Regions from separate parts of the Pseudarthrobacter sp. J1738 genome, predicted to be linked through region 3. Evidence: riboswitches for the same ligand, from Rfam matches in the RefSeq annotation. Region 3 holds a riboswitch; each other region holds the start of a gene.
The links. A riboswitch is a leader RNA that binds a small molecule or an ion and turns the genes downstream of it on or off. The one in region 3 is predicted to bind S-adenosylmethionine.
Positions count from the first base shown of each region.

Region 1 (4,205 bases), on a different contig from region 3:
GGTGGCGCTTACCGTAGGGTTGGTCGAAGCCGCAGAACCGCTCGGTGAAGGGCCCGGCGCTGCCGTGGAGCCGTCGTCGTAAGTGCACGCAGAAAGCGCCACGGCAGTGATCGCAGCAACAGACCATCCCAGCGCAACTTTGGACCTGAATCGCATCATTTCCCCCACTCAACAGTGGAGTCAATGTACACCAAAGTCGCGCTAGGTGGCCGTCACAAAGGAACCTTAGGCAGCGAGCGCCCGATCGAAGTCGGCGATGAGGTCCTCAGGGTCTTCGAGTCCCACGGAAAGCCGCACCACGCCGTCGCTCAATCCAATCGCCGCACGCCCCTCGGGGCCCATGGCCCGGTGAGTGGTGGTGGCCGGATGCGTGATGAGTGATTTGGAGTCGCCCAGGTTGTTGGAAATATCCACAATCCGCAGCCCGTCCAGTAGGGCGAAGGCCGCTTCCTTGGCCGTTCGCCCGTCAGTTTCAGCCAGTTCAAAAGTCAGCACCGTGCCGCCAGCCTTCATCTGCTTGACGGCCAGATCGTACTGCGGGTGGGACTTCAAAAGCGGGTACTTCACCCAGCTCACACCCGGCTGCTGTTCAAGCCACTCGGCAAGGCGAAGCGCTGTGGAGGACGAGCGAGTGACCCGCAAATCCATGGTCTCCAGCCCCTTGGTCAGTACCCAGGCGTTGAAGGAGGATAGCGCCGGGCCGGTGTGCCTCATCAGGTTCCTGACCGGGCCGTCAATAAATTCTTTGGTGCCCAGAATGGCGCCACCCATCACACGTCCTTGACCGTCGATGTGCTTGGTGCCTGAGTAGACAATGACGTCAGCGCCCAAGTCTCCGCAGCGCTGGAGTAAAGGCGTGGCAAAAACGTTGTCCGCCACAACTTTGGCCCCCGCCGCGTGGGCAAGTTGTGAAACCGCGGCAATGTCCACAATTTCTTGCATGGGGTTGGACGGGGATTCAAAAAAGACTGCTTGTGTGGGGACTGAGAGGGCTTCCCTCCACTGATCCGAATCTGGGCCGTCAACGAATACTGTTTCAACGCCCCAGCGGGGAAGGATTTCATTCAAGATCACAAAACAAGAGCCAAAGAGTGAGCGCGAAGCTACTACTCGGTCCCCGGCGGCCAACAGTGCACCGAGTGCGGTGAACACAGCAGACATGCCGGAGGCCGTGGCGAAACATGCCTCGGTGCCTTCTAGAAGCCGCAGTCGCTCCTGGAAAGTGGCCACGGAGGGATTGCCATAGCGGGAATACACAAAGCGTTCGTCTTCGCCCGTGAACGCCCGCTCAGCTGCGGCCGCGCTCTCGTAAACGAATCCTGAGTTCAGGAACAGCGCCTCGGAAGTTTCCTGGAAACCAGTCCGGTCCAAACCTCCACGCACCGCCTGGGTGGTGGGGCTCCAAGATTCGGCGTCAGGGTTAAAAGTCATAATTCAGCGCCCCAAATTGGTAGGTAGCCCGCTGTTCTTCCAGCCGTTCACTATCCGGTCCCCATAAGCGTCTGGAACGCCTTCGAAGCCCTCCAGTATGTTGAAGGACCTAAAGCCGGCAGCGGTAGCTGCCTCGGCTGCGGCGATGGACCGCTGACCTGAACGGCACAAGAAAATCAGTTCGGCGTCGTCGTTCTTTGGTGCTTGTGCACGCAAGTCATCCAGAAAGTCCGGGTTCTGCACGCCACCGGCGAGGTTCCACTGGATAAAGAGGGCGTCGTTGGGTGTTTCCTTGGTTTCCGGGATGCCGATGTGTGCCCATTCCGCCTCGGTACGAACGTCCACCAGCACGGCTCCGGCCAGCAGTTTTTCCCACGCCTGGGCGGGTGTGAGGTCGCCAGCGTAGCTCATGCCTGGCCCTGTGCTTCCTTCAAAACCACTGCCTGGGCGGCGATCACGGAGGTGCCGTTGAAAGTGACGGACGGGCTGCCGTGCAGTTCGTAACCGTCGGCAAGGGCCGCGGAGATCCGCTCGCAGAATTCGCGGGTGTCAGGGCCGGTGATCAGACGGTAGGCCAGTTTTTCTGTGGGGGCTTGCTCGGTGGTTGCCGGTACGGATTCGGCGAGGATTTCAGACATCCGGGTACTCCTTTTCTGCGCGCTTGCAGACCGCGTTCCGGCCTGCCGAGTATTCACCTGAGGCACCCCGCCGCGGAAGGGAGGGTTGCCGACCGGTCAGTCAGGGCCTGGGACCGGTGCTCATTACTCAGCAAAAACATAGCACCGATAACGACGCCGGACCTCGCCGGCGTCGTTATGTTGCGTAACGCTGTGGTTTGGGGCGTCTACTCCTGCCGGTGTTGCGCTACGAGCTCGCGCTTGAGGATTTTGCCGCTGGGGCCGGTGGGGAACGCGTCCATCACTTTGATCACGCGCGGGTATTTGTACGCGGCAAGGCGTTCTGACCCGTACTCGAGTAAGCCTTTTTTTGTAATGGTGCTGCCCGGTGTCAGGACCACGGCGGCGGCGATTTCTTGGCCGTGAACTTCGTGGTCCACACCGTAAACCGCCACGCTCACAACGTCCGGGTGGGCGCTGAACACTTCTTCAACTTCGCGCGGGTACACGTTGTAGCCGTTGCGGATGATCATTTCTTTTTTGCGGTCCAGGATCCGCAGGTATCCCTCTTCGTCTTTGGTGCCAAGGTCGCCGGTGCGGAACCAGCCGTCCACCACGGCCTCGGCGGTGGCGTCGGGGCGGTTGAGGTAGCCCTTGAAGAGGTTGTGTCCGCGGACCACGAGTTCACCGAGTTCGCCGGTGGGCAGTAGCTCGATCGAGTCGGTGACTTCCGGGCGGGCGATCTCTACGTCAACTCCCCAGACTGCGGTTCCCACGGTTCCGGGGCGCGGCGGGACCCCAACGTGGTTGAAGCTGGCCACGGGGGAGGTCTCGGTGAGACCGTATCCTTCGTAGATTTCGGAGTCATACACCTCGCGGAATCGGTCCATCACGGCTAGGGGCAGTGAGGCGCCGCCGGAGATGCAGTACCGCAAGGCCGTGGGGCGTTCTGGGTTCTCTTTGGCTGCTTCCAGGAGGGCGATGTACATGGTGGGGACGCCGAAGAAGACGTTGATTTTGTGCTGGTTGACGGCTTCTAGGGCGGCGGCTCCGGTGAACTTTGGCAGCAGCACGATGGTTGCTCCGGCGCGGATTCCGGCATTGAGCACACAGGTCTGGCCGAAGGTGTGGAAGAGCGGTAGGCCGCCGAAAAGCACGTCGCCGCGGCGGACGTCGAAGGTGCTGGTCAATAAGGTGTTGACCTGTTCTACCAAGGCAAAGTGGCTGCCGAGCGCGCCTTTGGGTTTGCCCGTGGTGCCGGAGGTGTACAGGATGGTGGCGGTGTCTTCGGGGGCGCACGGGACGTAGCTGGGGATGGGTTCGGCAGCGGCGGATTCGTCTTCGACCCGTGCCGCTTCGGCGCCGCCTTCCGGAACCAGAACCGTCAAAAGTTCGACGCCGGCAGCTTGGGCACCCTTGGCGCCTTCGCCCAAGAGCGGGGCGGCACAGATCAACAATTCAGCGCCGCTGTCTTGGAGGACGTACTCAATTTCGTGGCCTTTAAGGAGGGCATGGAGCGGGACAACCACGCCGCCCAGGGCCAGAATGGCGTAGTAACAGCGGGCAAAGTCGGCAACGTTAGGGATGAGTACCGCTACGCGGCTACCGGGGCCAATTCCGCGCGCCCGCAACGCTCCGGCGTAGGCACGGGTCTGATCCCATAGTTCGCTGAAGCTGGTGTGTTCGTCCCCTACGACGAGTGCTGTGTCTTGAGGGAAACGCTTGGCAGATTCCGCCAAGATCGCCGCTACGGAGATGGTGCCGAAGGCGTCTTTGCCCGGCTGTGCTGCTTGGTTCATGCTGTTCGGCCTCATTCAATCCTGGGAGAGGTGAGCAGAATAATCCGCGAGGAACTTCTGCTCAGGTGGGCCAAGACTAGAAGTAGAAGTGAAGCCTGCGCAAGGGGTTTGGGCCGGTTGGTTTGGCGATAGCTACTCGCAGGTAGGGTGGGTACATGCCTCGAGAAGTCCAGAAGCCTGCCGGTTACGACGACTACAACGACGAATTGCTGGCAGCGATTTACGACGCCGACAACCCCGATGGCCCGGATCACGACTACTTCCGGTCGTTGGCGGCAAAGCTGAAAGCCGAGAGAATTACGGACCTCGGCTGCGGGACGGGAATCCTGACCGTCACGCTGAGCGCTCCGGGGCGAAC
Region 1 covers NZ_JBNPEO010000001.1:85,875-90,079, forward strand. Annotated here, with positions in the region: gene ACQR35_RS00410 (hypothetical protein) at 1-159, opposite strand, end outside; gene ACQR35_RS00415 (O-succinylhomoserine sulfhydrylase) at 226-1,431, opposite strand; gene ACQR35_RS00420 (rhodanese-like domain-containing protein) at 1,435-1,842, opposite strand; partial or broken gene ACQR35_RS00425 (DUF1737 domain-containing protein) at 1,842-2,069, opposite strand; SAM riboswitch class IV at 2,084-2,197, opposite strand; gene ACQR35_RS00430 (long-chain-fatty-acid--CoA ligase) at 2,276-3,847, opposite strand; gene ACQR35_RS00435 (class I SAM-dependent methyltransferase) at 4,003-4,205, shown strand, end outside.
Region 1: another riboswitch for S-adenosylmethionine. It lies ahead of ACQR35_RS00425 (DUF1737 domain-containing protein); the one in region 3 lies ahead of ACQR35_RS07890 (bifunctional o-acetylhomoserine/o-acetylserine sulfhydrylase).

Region 2 (4,205 bases), on a different contig from region 3:
CCGTCGTACTGGGAGGCGCATCCACCGTAGGTGGCGTTGGCCTCGGCTACAAGTTTGGTATTTCCGGTATGTGGCTGGTGGTCGCCATTGGCGCCGGTGTTTTGCTGCTGAGCTTGCTCTTCGCTCCCACCATTCAGCGCCTCAAAATTTACACTGTTTCCCAAATGCTCAGCCTGCGTTACGGCCAGCGCGCCACGCAGACCTCTGGCATTGTGATGCTTGCCTACACCCTGATGCTCTGCGCAACTTCTACGGGCGCCTACGCCACCATTTTTGTGGTTCTCTTCGGCTGGGAACGTTGGCTGGCCATCGCCGTGGGCGGTGCCATTGTGCTGGTGTACTCGACTATCGGCGGTATGTGGTCCATTACCCTCGCTGACCAGGTTCAGTTCATCATCAAAACTGTGGGCATCTTCTTCCTGATGCTCCCGTTCACACTCAACGCGGCCGGCGGCCTAGACGGCATCCGCGAACGCGTTGACGCGAGCTTCTTCCAGATGGACGGCATCGGGGTCCAGACCATCATCACGTACTTTGTGGTCTACACCTTGGGCTTGTTGATCGGTCAGGACATTTGGCAGCGTGTGTTCACCGCCAAAACCCCTGCGGTTGCCCGTTGGGGCGGCGCCACTGCCGGTATCTACTGCATTCTCTACGGTGTGGCCGGCGCTTTGATCGGCTTGGCCGCCAAGGTAGCACTGCCCAATATTGACGTCAAGGCACTCGGCAAGGACGTTGTTTACGCCGAGGTTGCCACCAACATTTTGCCAATCGGGATCGGTGGTCTGGTCATGGCTGCCGCTGTTGCCGCCATGATGTCCACTGCGTCCGGTGCGCTCATTGCCGCAGCAACCGTGGCACGCGCCGATGTTGTTCCTTTTGTTGCCAGCTGGTTTGGGAAAACCGTCAACACCAATGACACCGAAAACCCGGAGCACGACGTCAAAGCCAACCGTTATTGGGTCCTTGCTTTGGGCATCATTGCCGTGCTGATTTCCATGGCCGCGCAGGATGTTGTGGTGGCTTTGACCATCGCTTACGACATCCTGGTGGGTGGCCTACTGGTGGCAATCCTGGGTGGTCTGGTGTGGAAGCGCGGTACCGGAATCGCCGCTGCATGGTCAATGGCTGTTGGCTCCGTCCTCACTCTGGCACTGCTGATTGCCTACTCCGCTGGCATCATCCCCAGCGAGGATGGCGTGTACGCCAACGATCCCATCTACTGGGGCCTTGGCGCGTCGCTGGTGGTTTATGTGGTTCTCTCACTCTTGACTAAGCCCACTGACGCAGCTGTTCGCGCCGCATGGGACAAGCGTGTATCAGGCGCAGTTGTGAAAGAAGAGATGCCGGTAGCAGTTCCTTAGACGCACCGAGCACGTAACAAAAGCACCTCCTGCGGCGGTGCCGGATTCACAAATTCTGGCACCGCCGCAGTGCGTTGTAAGCTGGTGCGCAGCTTCAAGACTTGTGGTGCCAAGCTCCGACTTACCACAGACCAACCCCATGTTCGCGGGTGGTTCGGATGAGGAAGCGGCCGCGGCCAGAAGGCCGGGGCAAGAGCAACGGAAGGATCCGGCCGTGTCAGCCGCCCCCACAGACCGCTATTCAGCCCCGCAGCAACCAGTTCAGTTTCAAGAACCAATTCAGTTTCAAGAACCAGTTCAGTTTCAGCAATCGCTTAAGTACGACGACGCCGCGGACACCGCGTCCCAGCCCACCACGGTGCCGGTCCTGCCAGCCGTGGATCTAAATTTGGGCACCGTCACCATCTGGCGCTCAAGTGGGTCTCAACGGTATTGGTGTGCCGAGCCGAAGGAGTTGGCCCGAGCACTGAACAATGCTGTGGCTCAACCGGGCTGGGATGAAGTGAACGCTGTGCTGACTGTCCGTGTAGCCGCCATAGGGCACCGCCGTGGGAAACCTCTGAGCTTCACTCTGAAAGCCACAAATTAAGGTCTACCGAAACTTTTTCGCAAGGAATACCGGCCCAAAATCCGAGCCAATAAACGGTACAGTGATGGCTGCGCAACGGGGCGCCACCTTTCATTGAACCCAGGAGCCCGAGTTGAATTCAACGCCGGAAGAGCAGTCCGGAACCCACCAGCAAGCAGTTACTGAAGCTACTTCTGCAGACATCAAACGCTGGCGGCAGTACCTCGCCGACGAGTGCGCCGAAGCGGCCGTATACCGCGATTTGGCCCAGCGCCGCGAAGGCGAAGAGCGCTCAATCTTGCTCGCTTTGGCCGAAGCTGAGGGCCGGCATGAGGCTCACTGGGAGCAGCTCTTGGGCGAGCATGCTGAGCAGAAGCGTGCCGCCTCGCTCAACAGCCAGCTCCTTGGATTCTTGGCCCGGAACTTTGGATCCGTGTTCGTTTTGGCTTTGGCCCAGCGCGCCGAGGGCCGCTCCCCCTACGCCACAGACCCGGCTGCTACCCCGGCCATGGCCGCCGACGAAGCCATTCACGAGGAGGTAGTTCGTGGTTTGGCAACCCGCGGCCGTAACCGCCTCTCCGGCACGTTCCGCGCGGCTGTATTTGGCGCCAATGACGGCCTGGTCAGCAATTTGTCCTTGGTGATGGGTATGGCCGCGACGGGTGTGAGCAGCCAAGTTGTCCTCTTTAGTGGTGTTGCCGGCCTGCTGGCAGGCGCTTTGTCCATGGGTGCTGGCGAATTTGTTTCAGTCCGTTCTCAGCGCGAATTGCTCGAAGCATCACGCCCTACCCAGATCACCCTCCATGCAGCACCCCAGCTGGATGTGGATCAGAACGAACTAGTGTTGGTTTACCGGGCCCGCGGAATGAGCCAAGAAGCGGCCGAGCACCGGGCCGCCGAGCGCTTGGGCATTTTGAGCTGCGACTGCGATCCCAGCTTGTCCTTGCAGCCGGAATTGCCTGAGCCTGAGGACGAACACGAGGCCGTGGGTACCGCATGGGGCGCTGCCACCTCAAGCTTCTGCTTCTTCGCTTCCGGTGCCATCATCCCGATTTTGCCGTTCATCTTTGGGATGGCCGGAATGCCGGCGCTGATCGTCGCCGCCGTTCTGGTGGGCTTGGCACTGTTGGTGACTGGCGCCGTCGTTGGTTTGCTCTCCGGTACCTCCCCACTCAGCCGGGCACTGCGCCAACTGGCGATTGGCCTCGGTGCTGCCGGGGCCACGTACGGTTTAGGTCTACTGTTTGGTGCCACGATCGGCTAGGAGACTTTCACTCTCCCTTTCCGTTGGGTTATTTGGAGCGTAAAAGTTCGACGGCGTCTGCCACAGTATCCACCAAGTGGACGTGCCGCTCCATCGGCTTTCCCGCAGCCAGAGAACTCAGCAGCTGCCACACCGGGACCTTGTTTTGCCAATACGTCCGGCCCACTAAAACCATGGGCCTGACGGTCTCTGGGGTGCCGTAATAGTTCTCGCAAGCATCCTGGAAAACCTCTTGAACCGTGCCGGCAGCACCAGGCAGAAACACAATGCCCCCGGTGCACAACTCGAGGAGGATTGCTTCGCGGATCGAGTTGGCGAAGTACTTGGCAATCCCGCTTGCGAACAGATTCGGCGGCTCATGACCGTAGAACCAGGTGGGAATTCCGAGGCTTGCTACGGGGCTTGGCACTGAGTTCACCACGTTTTGTGCAGCTCGCGCCCAGGCAGAAATTGAAGGACGAAAGCTCGGGACCTGCGCCAAGGACTTCAAAGCCGCCTGAAGGTCAGCGTCTGGCCCCGCACTCATCAACGCTCCGAGGTTCGCCGCTTCCATGGCGCCCGGCCCACCACCGGTAGCCACCAAAAAGCCCTCTTGAGCCAGTGACCGGCCCAATTCCGCAGCTTGTGCGTAGTCATCGCTCCCGCGTTGCGCGCTATGACCGCCCATCACACCGACCACCCCACGGCGAGTCTTGGTTTCAACGAATTCCTCGAGCGCATCACCAATGGCGTGATCGTGCAAGGCTGCTGCCAAGGTGGCATCCAAACTCCGCCTCTGCCCCACTCGCAGACTCCACTGGTACACCCGGGCGTCCAGGGTTTCCTCGTAAGGGTGTTCACTGACTCCGTTGTACAACTCCCCCGCTGTGTAGAGCGTGCCGCGGTATGGGTCAAAGTCGATCCCGCCGAGTTTGGGAAACAGCAGTGCTCCCCGTGAACGCAATGACTCATCCATCCCCGTGGCAAAACTGCAGCCTAAGAAAATGGCCCCCTGCGGGTTCAACCGTTT
Region 2 covers NZ_JBNPEO010000003.1:75,548-79,752, reverse strand. Annotated here, with positions in the region: gene ACQR35_RS06265 (sodium:solute symporter) at 1-1,364, shown strand, start outside; SAM riboswitch class IV at 1,457-1,566, shown strand; gene ACQR35_RS06260 (hypothetical protein) at 1,579-1,953, shown strand; gene ACQR35_RS06255 (VIT1/CCC1 transporter family protein) at 2,066-3,196, shown strand; gene ACQR35_RS06250 (LOG family protein) at 3,225-4,205, opposite strand, start outside.
Region 2: another riboswitch for S-adenosylmethionine. It lies ahead of ACQR35_RS06260 (hypothetical protein); the one in region 3 lies ahead of ACQR35_RS07890 (bifunctional o-acetylhomoserine/o-acetylserine sulfhydrylase).

Region 3 (4,205 bases):
GTCCCGCATAGTAATTGCCGTCGTCGAACGCTGGATCCTGACGAATTGCCAAGGTTTGCGCCTGCGCAAAGGCGATCTGCTCCGCGGTGCTTGCAGCGCCGCAGGCAATAACCACACAACGCTCCACGCGCTCCGGGAAACTTGTTGCCCACTCCAGCGCCCGTGCCCCGCCCATAGACCCACCAGCGACTGTATGCCAGCGGCGAATCCCGAGGGCATCGGCTAACCGCGCTTCAACCACTGCTGCGTCTCGCAGCGTGACAAAGGGGAACCGAGAACCCCAAGGAGCACCATCATCGGCCACCGATGACGGCCCAGTGGTTCCGTAACAACCACCCAGGACGTTGATGGCCACCACAAAATACTTGTTAGTGTCCACCGGCGCCCCTGGACCAACCAGGTCATCCCACCAACCTGATTCGTTGCTCTCACCACGGGCAACATGAGTGCTCCCGGTCAGTGCGTGCTCGATCAGAACAGCATTGGAGGCGTCAGCGTTGAGCGCGCCCCATGTTTCGTAAGCCAGTGTGACCTCAGGAAGGTAACCTCCAGCTTCGAGTTCAATCGCACCAACACTGTGCCGAGCCACAAAGCCGTCGCGGGGAGGCAAGGGAGCCGTACGTTCGGGAGCCGGAGCAATAAGAGTCATTGAAGGCAACCTCCGTTCTTGGCTAGTTGCCTTTGGCAGCGCGGAAGCCGGCGTCGAGGTCGGCAAGAATGTCATCGATGTGCTCGATTCCCACGGAGAGTCGGACCAGACCGGGTGTTACACCGGCAACCGCTTGCTGTTCCGGTGTGAGCTGGCTGTGAGTGGTGGAGGCGGGATGAATCACCAAGGAGCGGACGTCGCCGATGTTGGCAACATGCGAGTGCAGTTCTAAAGCGTCCACAAATCGCTTTCCAGCCTCAACACCACCGGGCAATTCGAACGAGACCACTGCACCTGTTCCACGAGGGCCGTATTTGCGACCGCGGGCAAACCACGGGCTGGACTCGAGACCGGCGTAAGCCACAGAGACTACATCGTCGCGAGCCTCAAGCCATTGGGCCGTTTTGACCGCGTTCTCCACGTGGCGTTCCACGCGCAAGCTCAGCGTTTCAAGTCCCTGAGCAATGAGGAATGCGTTGAATGGTGACACTGCTGCGCCGAGGTCCCGCAAGAGTTGAACTCGAGCTTTAAGGATGAAGGATAGGTTGGCCCCGAGGGCGCCATCCTTGCCAAGATCCCGTGCATAAACCAGCCCGTTGTAGCTGGGGTCTGGGGTGTTGAAATTAGGGAAACGGTCCGGATAAGCAGCGAAATCAAACTTTCCCGAATCCACAATCACACCAGCAATTGCGCTGCCGTGGCCACCCAAATATTTGGTTGCCGAATGAACGACGACGTCTGCTCCCCATTCGATGGGACGAATCAGGTAGGGGGTGGCCAGAGTGTTGTCCACAATCAGCGGAACGCCGATCTCATGTGCCAAAGCGGAGATACCTTCAAGGTCCAGTACATCTTGGCGCGGGTTAGAAACTACCTCACCGAAGAATAATTTGGTGTTCGGTTTGACAGCCGCACGCCACTGGTCAAGATTGTCCGGGTCCTTCACAAAGGTGGCCTCCACACCGAACTTTTTGAGTGTGTGCGCCAGCAAATTGTACGTTCCGCCGTAGAGGCTGGGGCTCGCCACAATGTGATCGCCAGCCTCGGCAACGTTGAGGATTGCCAAAGTTGCAGCAGCCTGGCCCGAGCTCAGAAGGAGCGCCCCAATGCCGCCTTCCAAGCTAGCGATTCGCTGCTCAACCGCATCCTGCGTGGGGTTACCAATGCGGGTGTAGATGGGGGCTAGCTCGCTCAACGAGAAACGATTGGCTGCACTCTCGGCACTAGGAAAAACAAAAGAAGTTGTCTGATAAATCGGCAGTGCCCGGGCGCCGGTAGCGACATCTGGTTCCTGACCAACATGGATCTGACGGGTTTCAAAGGACCATGAATTCGACATGTTCGTTCCTCAGGTTAAGGACCGAGACCTCTAGCCGAGACTGAGGCGAACGGACCGCGCTTGCTCCGCGACCCGTTGCCGCGAAACCTGGTCTTCACCCGGGGCACCCCACCGCTAGAAGAGGGTTGCCGGCCAGCAAACCGGGGTTTAGCGCTGGCACTCATGACCTTTTTATAGAGTAGGCCCCGCGAGCTGCAGTCTCCAGTGCGTGTGACAAATATGACGAAGATGACTGCGACCACACAGAATGTAGGGACATCCCATAACGCTTAGGTGAGCCTTAGCTGAGACCTCCATCACAAAGTGCCAAGATGAATGGCATGCGCATGGATCACGTCTCTTACGCTTGTGAAACCGACGGCCTCACGGCCACTACCGAACGAATCTCCGCCGCCTTAGGTGTAGATGCAGTCCGTGGCGGAGTGCATCCCCGCTTCGGTACTCGTAACATGATCATTCCCCTCTCTGGGCACACCTATCTTGAAGTGGTGGAGGTCCTAGACCACCCCGCTTCGGACAAAGCCCCGTTTGGACAAGCTGTGCGCGCCCGTTCCGCTGCCGGCGGTGGCTGGATGGGATGGTGTGTGGAAGTCGAGGACCTCTCCCCCTTTGAACAGCGACTTGGCAGAGCAGCAGTCCCGGGCAACCGCAAATTCCCTGACGGCCGCGAATTGATGTGGCACCAGATTGGCATCCTCGGTCTGATTGCAGACCCGCAGGTCCCCTACATGCTCAAGTGGGAGGGTGACCCGCAACTGCACCCTTCCAACGTCTACAACAGCGAAATCGCGATGTCCAAACTGACTATCGCGGGCTCAGCTGAGCGCGTTACCGAATGGTTGGGTGAGCCAGTAGAACAGCCTCTAGAAGATGTAGCCGTTGAGTGGGTAGCACCGCACGGCACACCTGGCATTATGTCCGTCACCTTCAACACTCCCAACGGAGCTGTCACCATCTAGGCTTCACACTTCTGCAAGCATAAAATCGATCGGCCTGAGTTAGCGTTCCGCGTTAGCCTAGGCCGATTGCTTTGCCAAAGAGGCTGAAACCTACAAAGGCAGCAATATCCAGGAGCGCGTGCGCCACCAAGAGCGGAACCAATCTGCGCTGACGCGAGTACAACCACGCGAAGAGCAAACCCATCACCACGTTGCCAATAAACGGTCCGAACCCTTGATACAGGTGGTAGCTACCGCGCAACAGCGAGCTAACAATGATGGCTGCCGGAACCCGCCAGCCCAATTTCTCCCAGCGGGCCAACAAATAGCCCACTACAATAACTTCTTCGAGAATTGAGTGGCGCACCGCGGAGAGGATCAAAACCGGCACCGTCCACCAGTGAGCGTCCAAGGCGGAGGGGATAATCGCCGTCGTAATTCCAGCTGCTCGGCCAGCGGCGTACAGTGCCAGAGTTCCGGCACCCAACACCGCGGCCAAGACCAGACCAGTCAATACGTCTTTGACCAGCGAGCCCAGAGAACCTCGCTTTAGCCCAAGCCGAGCTAAGGCACCCGGCCCCTCCCCTGCTAAAAAGTAGATCACCAACAACACCGGCACCAGCGAGAAACCAATGTCCAAAAGTTGGTATAGAGCGTCAAAGAACTCGCGGTTATTCCTCGAGGCATTGAGTGTAGACGTCGACTGACTCAGCGGGCCTTGGCTCATCTTGTCAGCCAACTGCACTACCGAATAGACCGCTGATTGCCCCAACGAAAGCCCAAGCACAATCAGGATTTCAAGCCGCAGTCTTTTGCGCGCAGGGGTAAGCATTTCACTATCTTGCCGTGAATAACCCATGGTGATGCTCCAACTTTCCTGTGAACCAACTCTGAGTTGCCCGTCCACGTGGATATGCTTGGGGACTATGAGCGCTCCACAGCAAATCATTATGGTCCGTCACGGTCAATCGGCGGCCAATGTGGACACCACCATCTATAACAGGGTGCCGGATTACCGCATCCCACTGACCGAGCTAGGCGTACAACAAGCCAAAGAAGCCGGCGAGAAAATCCGGCGTCAATTAGATGGGCAGCCAGTCTGTGTTTACGTCTCGCCCTACTTGCGTGCCTACCAAACACTGGAAGCCCTCAACCTCGGTTCTTTGGCGGAGCGAGTGATTGAAGAGCCCAGGCTGCGCGAACAAGACTGGGCTAATTTCCAGATCGCCGGGGATATTGCAGACCAAAAAGAACTTCGCAACGCCTACGGACACTTCTT
Region 3 covers NZ_JBNPEO010000004.1:26,139-30,343, reverse strand. Annotated here, with positions in the region: gene metX (homoserine O-acetyltransferase MetX) at 1-649, opposite strand, end outside; gene ACQR35_RS07890 (bifunctional o-acetylhomoserine/o-acetylserine sulfhydrylase) at 672-1,988, opposite strand; SAM riboswitch class IV at 2,040-2,156, opposite strand; gene ACQR35_RS07885 (VOC family protein) at 2,309-2,947, shown strand; gene ACQR35_RS07880 (CPBP family intramembrane glutamic endopeptidase) at 3,000-3,758, opposite strand; gene ACQR35_RS07875 (histidine phosphatase family protein) at 3,853-4,205, shown strand, end outside.

Region 4 (4,205 bases), on a different contig from region 3:
CTCAGCAAGTCTCGACGAGGCAGCTGTGAAGCAGCTTCGCAGCTTTTTGGACGCCAAAGTCACGGTGATGATCGGTCACTCCGGTGTTGGAAAATCCACCATGGTTAATGCCTTAACTGGTTCCCAACGAGCCACCGGCGGGGTAAATGCTGTTACTGGTCGCGGCCGCCATACTTCCAGTTCGGCCCTGGCACTCAGGCTTACTGATTCGCCAGCGGGAAGTTGGATTATCGACACCCCCGGCATCCGCTCCTTTGGTTTGGCTTTGGTTGACCCTGACCGGATCATCCGCGCTTTCCCTGACCTCGAGCCGGGTACCGATTCTTGCGAACGTGGCTGTAAACACAACACCTCGGCTGTAAATTGTGGTCTTGACCCGTGGGTTGCTGAGGGACATGCCGGAGCGGCCGGTGCTGAGCGCCTACTGTCCTTCCGCCGGCTATTGGGTACAGACCCCCGCCAAGAAGCCCGCGAGGGCAAGGAATTGGGCACCGTCAACTAGGCGTTACTTCGCTCCAGAGCTCCCACCTCCCAACCCTCGGGCGGATTTACCGGTAGCGTGGAAACATGACTCTTGCGCCACAAAGCTACAACGATGACCTACGCCTGGCCCACGTTCTTGCTGACTCTGTAGACGCCCAGACCATGGCCCGCTTCAAAGCGCAGGACCTCAATGTTGAGACCAAGCCGGACATGACGCCCGTGACGGACGCTGACAAGGCTGCCGAAGAATCCATTCGCGGCCAACTCTCCCGTTCCCGCCCGCGCGACGCTGTGCTGGGTGAAGAGTTTGGCAGCTCAGGTCATGGGGCACGACGCTGGATTATTGACCCGATCGACGGTACTAAGAACTTCATTCGCGGTGTTCCCGTGTGGGCAACACTGATTGCCCTTGTTGACGAGGGTGAGCCGGTTGTTGGGGTGGTGAGCGCGCCGGCACTGGGCAAACGCTGGTGGGCAGCTCAGGGAATGGGCGCCTATATGGGCCGTTCCTTGGCTTCCGCAACTCGTTTGCGGGTTTCTAATGTCACAGAGCTCTCCGACGCTTCGATGTCTTACTCGAGCCTGAGTGGGTGGAAGGAACGCGGAAATCTCGACGAGTTCCTAGCGTTGACTGAAGACGTATGGCGCACCCGGGCCTACGGAGATTTTTGGTCCTATTGCATGGTCGCCGAAGGTGCAGTGGACATTGCCTGCGAGCCGGAATTGAACCTCTATGACATGGCCGCTTTGGTTCCGATTGTTACTGAGGCCGGTGGGCGTTTTACCTCGCTCGATGGCGCTGATGGCCCCTTTGGCGGCAACGCCTTGGCGACCAACTCGATTCTTCACTCCGAGGTTCTGCACCGTTTGAATCCCGAGTTGGACGACCTCTTGAGTAACTAGCACCTCGAAGAACTGCGGCTCAGGCAAAGCGGGCGTGAAAATACGCTTCACACAACACGTAACATTTCCCGGTGGCTTGAGCTCGCCGGGATGGGTACCTTAGTGTTTTTGGCAGGTCACGAGTGCCAGCGCTAAACCCCGGTTTGCTGGTCGGCAACCCTCCTATCGCGGTGGGGTGCCCCGGGTGACGACCTGGCTGGCAATGAACCGTTGCTGGCAAGCGCGAACCCCTCAGGGGTTCCTCTCCGATGAGGTCACACATGTCTCTTGCTCGCCTGTCCCCCGCCTTCACTGCCGAATACTCTGCTCAGCAGGCTGTTTCTGCAGTTCGCCCGCTTGCTGCAGTCACCGGTGCCGAAATTGTTGCCCCACTGATCCAAGGTGGTGGTGTCCGCTACGCCAACTTGGACTACGGAGCTTCCGCTCCGGCGCTGAGCGTGGTTTCCGCCTACTTGAATGAGATCCTCCCCTATTACGCCAGCGTCCACCGAGGCGCTGGCTATGCCTCGCAGATCAGCACCTCGGTGTACGAAAATGCTCGGAACATTGTGCGTGACTTTGTGGGCGGCCGTCCTGATGACACGGTGATTTTCACCCGGAACACCACCGATTCACTCAACGTCTTAGCCGGCTCCCTACCAAGCGTTCATGGCAGTCCACTCGGCGAAGTTCTCTACTTGGATATTGAGCACCACGCCAATCTGCTCCCTTGGCAACGGTTGCCACACCGCAGCGTAGTGGCGGAGTCAACGATTGAGGCGACTGTCCGGGCCCTGGATGCTGAACTCGCTAACGGCGGGATTTCCTTGCTGGCAGTCACGGGCGCTTCAAATGTCACCGGCGAAGTTCTGCCGCTACAGCGACTAGCCACACTCGCTCACCAGCATGGTGCACGGATTGTTGTGGATGCTGCTCAATTAGCTCCGCACCGCCGAATCAATATTTCGGAACTGGACGTTGACTATCTCGCGTTCTCCGGCCACAAACTGTATGCACCGTTCGGCGCAGGAGTGCTGGTGGGACGCAGCGACTGGCTCGATGAAGGCACCCCGCTTCTTGCCGGTGGCGGTGCCGTCAAGGAAGCTCGGCTGGATTCGGTGACGTGGACTACCGGTCCGGCTCGCCATGAAGCTGGCTCGCCCAACGTTTTGGGTGCAGCAACCTTGGCCCGGGCCACCCAAATTTTGGCCAGTCTCGACGAATCACAGTGGATCGGTCACGAAGCGGCCATCCGTGACCACCTTGTTGAGGGCTTGAGCTCCATTAGCGGGGTGAAGGTTCACAAGATCTTCCCTCAGGATCATCTGGACACCATTGGTGTAGTGAACTTTTCGGTAGAAGGTTACGACGCCGGACTGGTGGCCGCTTACTTATCTGCAGAGCACGGAATTGGGATTCGTGACGGTAAGTTCTGCGCTCACCCCTTGTTGAAGCGGCTTGGGCTGCCAGCTGGATCATTGCGGGCCAGCTTCGGCGTTGGATCCCGCCTTGAGGACGCAGAACGGCTTATCAAGGCTGTGACCGAACTTCGCAGTAGCGGCTTGGGGTGGGACTACGTGATCGACGCTGGTCGTTGGGTTCCTGCCAACGATTCCCGCAACTACCCCGATTGGGCGCCGAATACTCCGGGAACAGCCGGTGCAGCACCCTGCTCGGTCTAAAGTGGAAGCGGTATAAAACTCGCCCCACTTCTTGGAAGGATAGCCACGCGTGATTGGCGGTCCCAAAATCCACCACGAACGTCGCCGTGAGCTCGGCAAGGCCTTCGAAGATGGTGCCGAACACTACAACGAGGTGCGCCCTGGGTACCCGCTTGAGATTGCTCAGTGGCTTGTGCCTGAGGGCGCACGGCGGGCTGCAGACTTGGGCGCCGGGACGGGTAAATTCACTGCCCGCTTAGTGGAGCTTGGACTCGAAGTCAGCGCCGTGGATCCTTCCGATGACATGCTGGTGCAGTTGAGGCTGGCCCTGCCCACGGTGTCGTCCCATCTGGGCACTGCAGAATCCACTGGCCTGTCCGCCCAGACATTCCAAGTAGTCACTGTTGCCCAAGCGTGGCACTGGGTTGACCCGCACCTTGCGAGCGAAGAGGTTGCCCGGATTCTGACTCCGGGTGGGGTGTTAGGGCTGGTGTGGAATCAACTGGACACCACCATCCCCTGGGTTCATCGCCTCTCACGGATTATGCATGCTGGTGATGTTCTAAAACCCGACTTTCGGCCCGCCGTCGGATCTGAATTCGCGGCCCTCGAATCTCTCACCATTCATTGGGCGGATCCGCTGACGCCCGTGGGCATCATCGAGCTGGCGAAATCGCGCAGTTTTTATCTCTCTGCCAATGACAAGTCTCGTGAGCGAATGCTGCACAACCTTCACTGGTATCTATATGAGCACTTGGGGTACTCGCCCACAGATTCAGTGCACTTGCCGTACCGCTGCCACGCTTGGCGAACACTCAAGCTCTGAGCGGCACTGGGCATTGCCTTCTTATCTCTGCCCAGCTAAAGTTTCGGTGTACCTAAATATTTTATTAAGGAACATCGAACTAGTGTGCGCTCGCCCTCGATGACGATGGCGACTACAAGGAACATTCACCATGAGTCAGCCATCCCCCACCACTATCTCGGTACAGACGCATCGCGTTTCTCGCCGTGCCCTCCTGGGCCTTTTGGGCCCGGCATTCGTTGCGGCCATCGCGTATGTAGATCCTGGGAATGTGGCGGCTAACCTCACTGCTGGCGCAAAGTACGGCTACCTACTGGTGTGGGTCCTCGTCGCGGCAAATGTGATGGCGATGCTGATCCAATACCAATCAGCGA
Region 4 covers NZ_JBNPEO010000002.1:485,366-489,570, forward strand. Annotated here, with positions in the region: gene rsgA (ribosome small subunit-dependent GTPase A) at 1-502, shown strand, start outside; gene hisN (histidinol-phosphatase) at 568-1,386, shown strand; SAM riboswitch class IV at 1,501-1,615, shown strand; gene ACQR35_RS05885 (aminotransferase class V-fold PLP-dependent enzyme) at 1,647-3,047, shown strand; gene ACQR35_RS05890 (class I SAM-dependent methyltransferase) at 3,097-3,852, shown strand; gene ACQR35_RS05895 (Nramp family divalent metal transporter) at 3,983-4,205, shown strand, end outside.
Region 4: another riboswitch for S-adenosylmethionine. It lies ahead of ACQR35_RS05885 (aminotransferase class V-fold PLP-dependent enzyme); the one in region 3 lies ahead of ACQR35_RS07890 (bifunctional o-acetylhomoserine/o-acetylserine sulfhydrylase).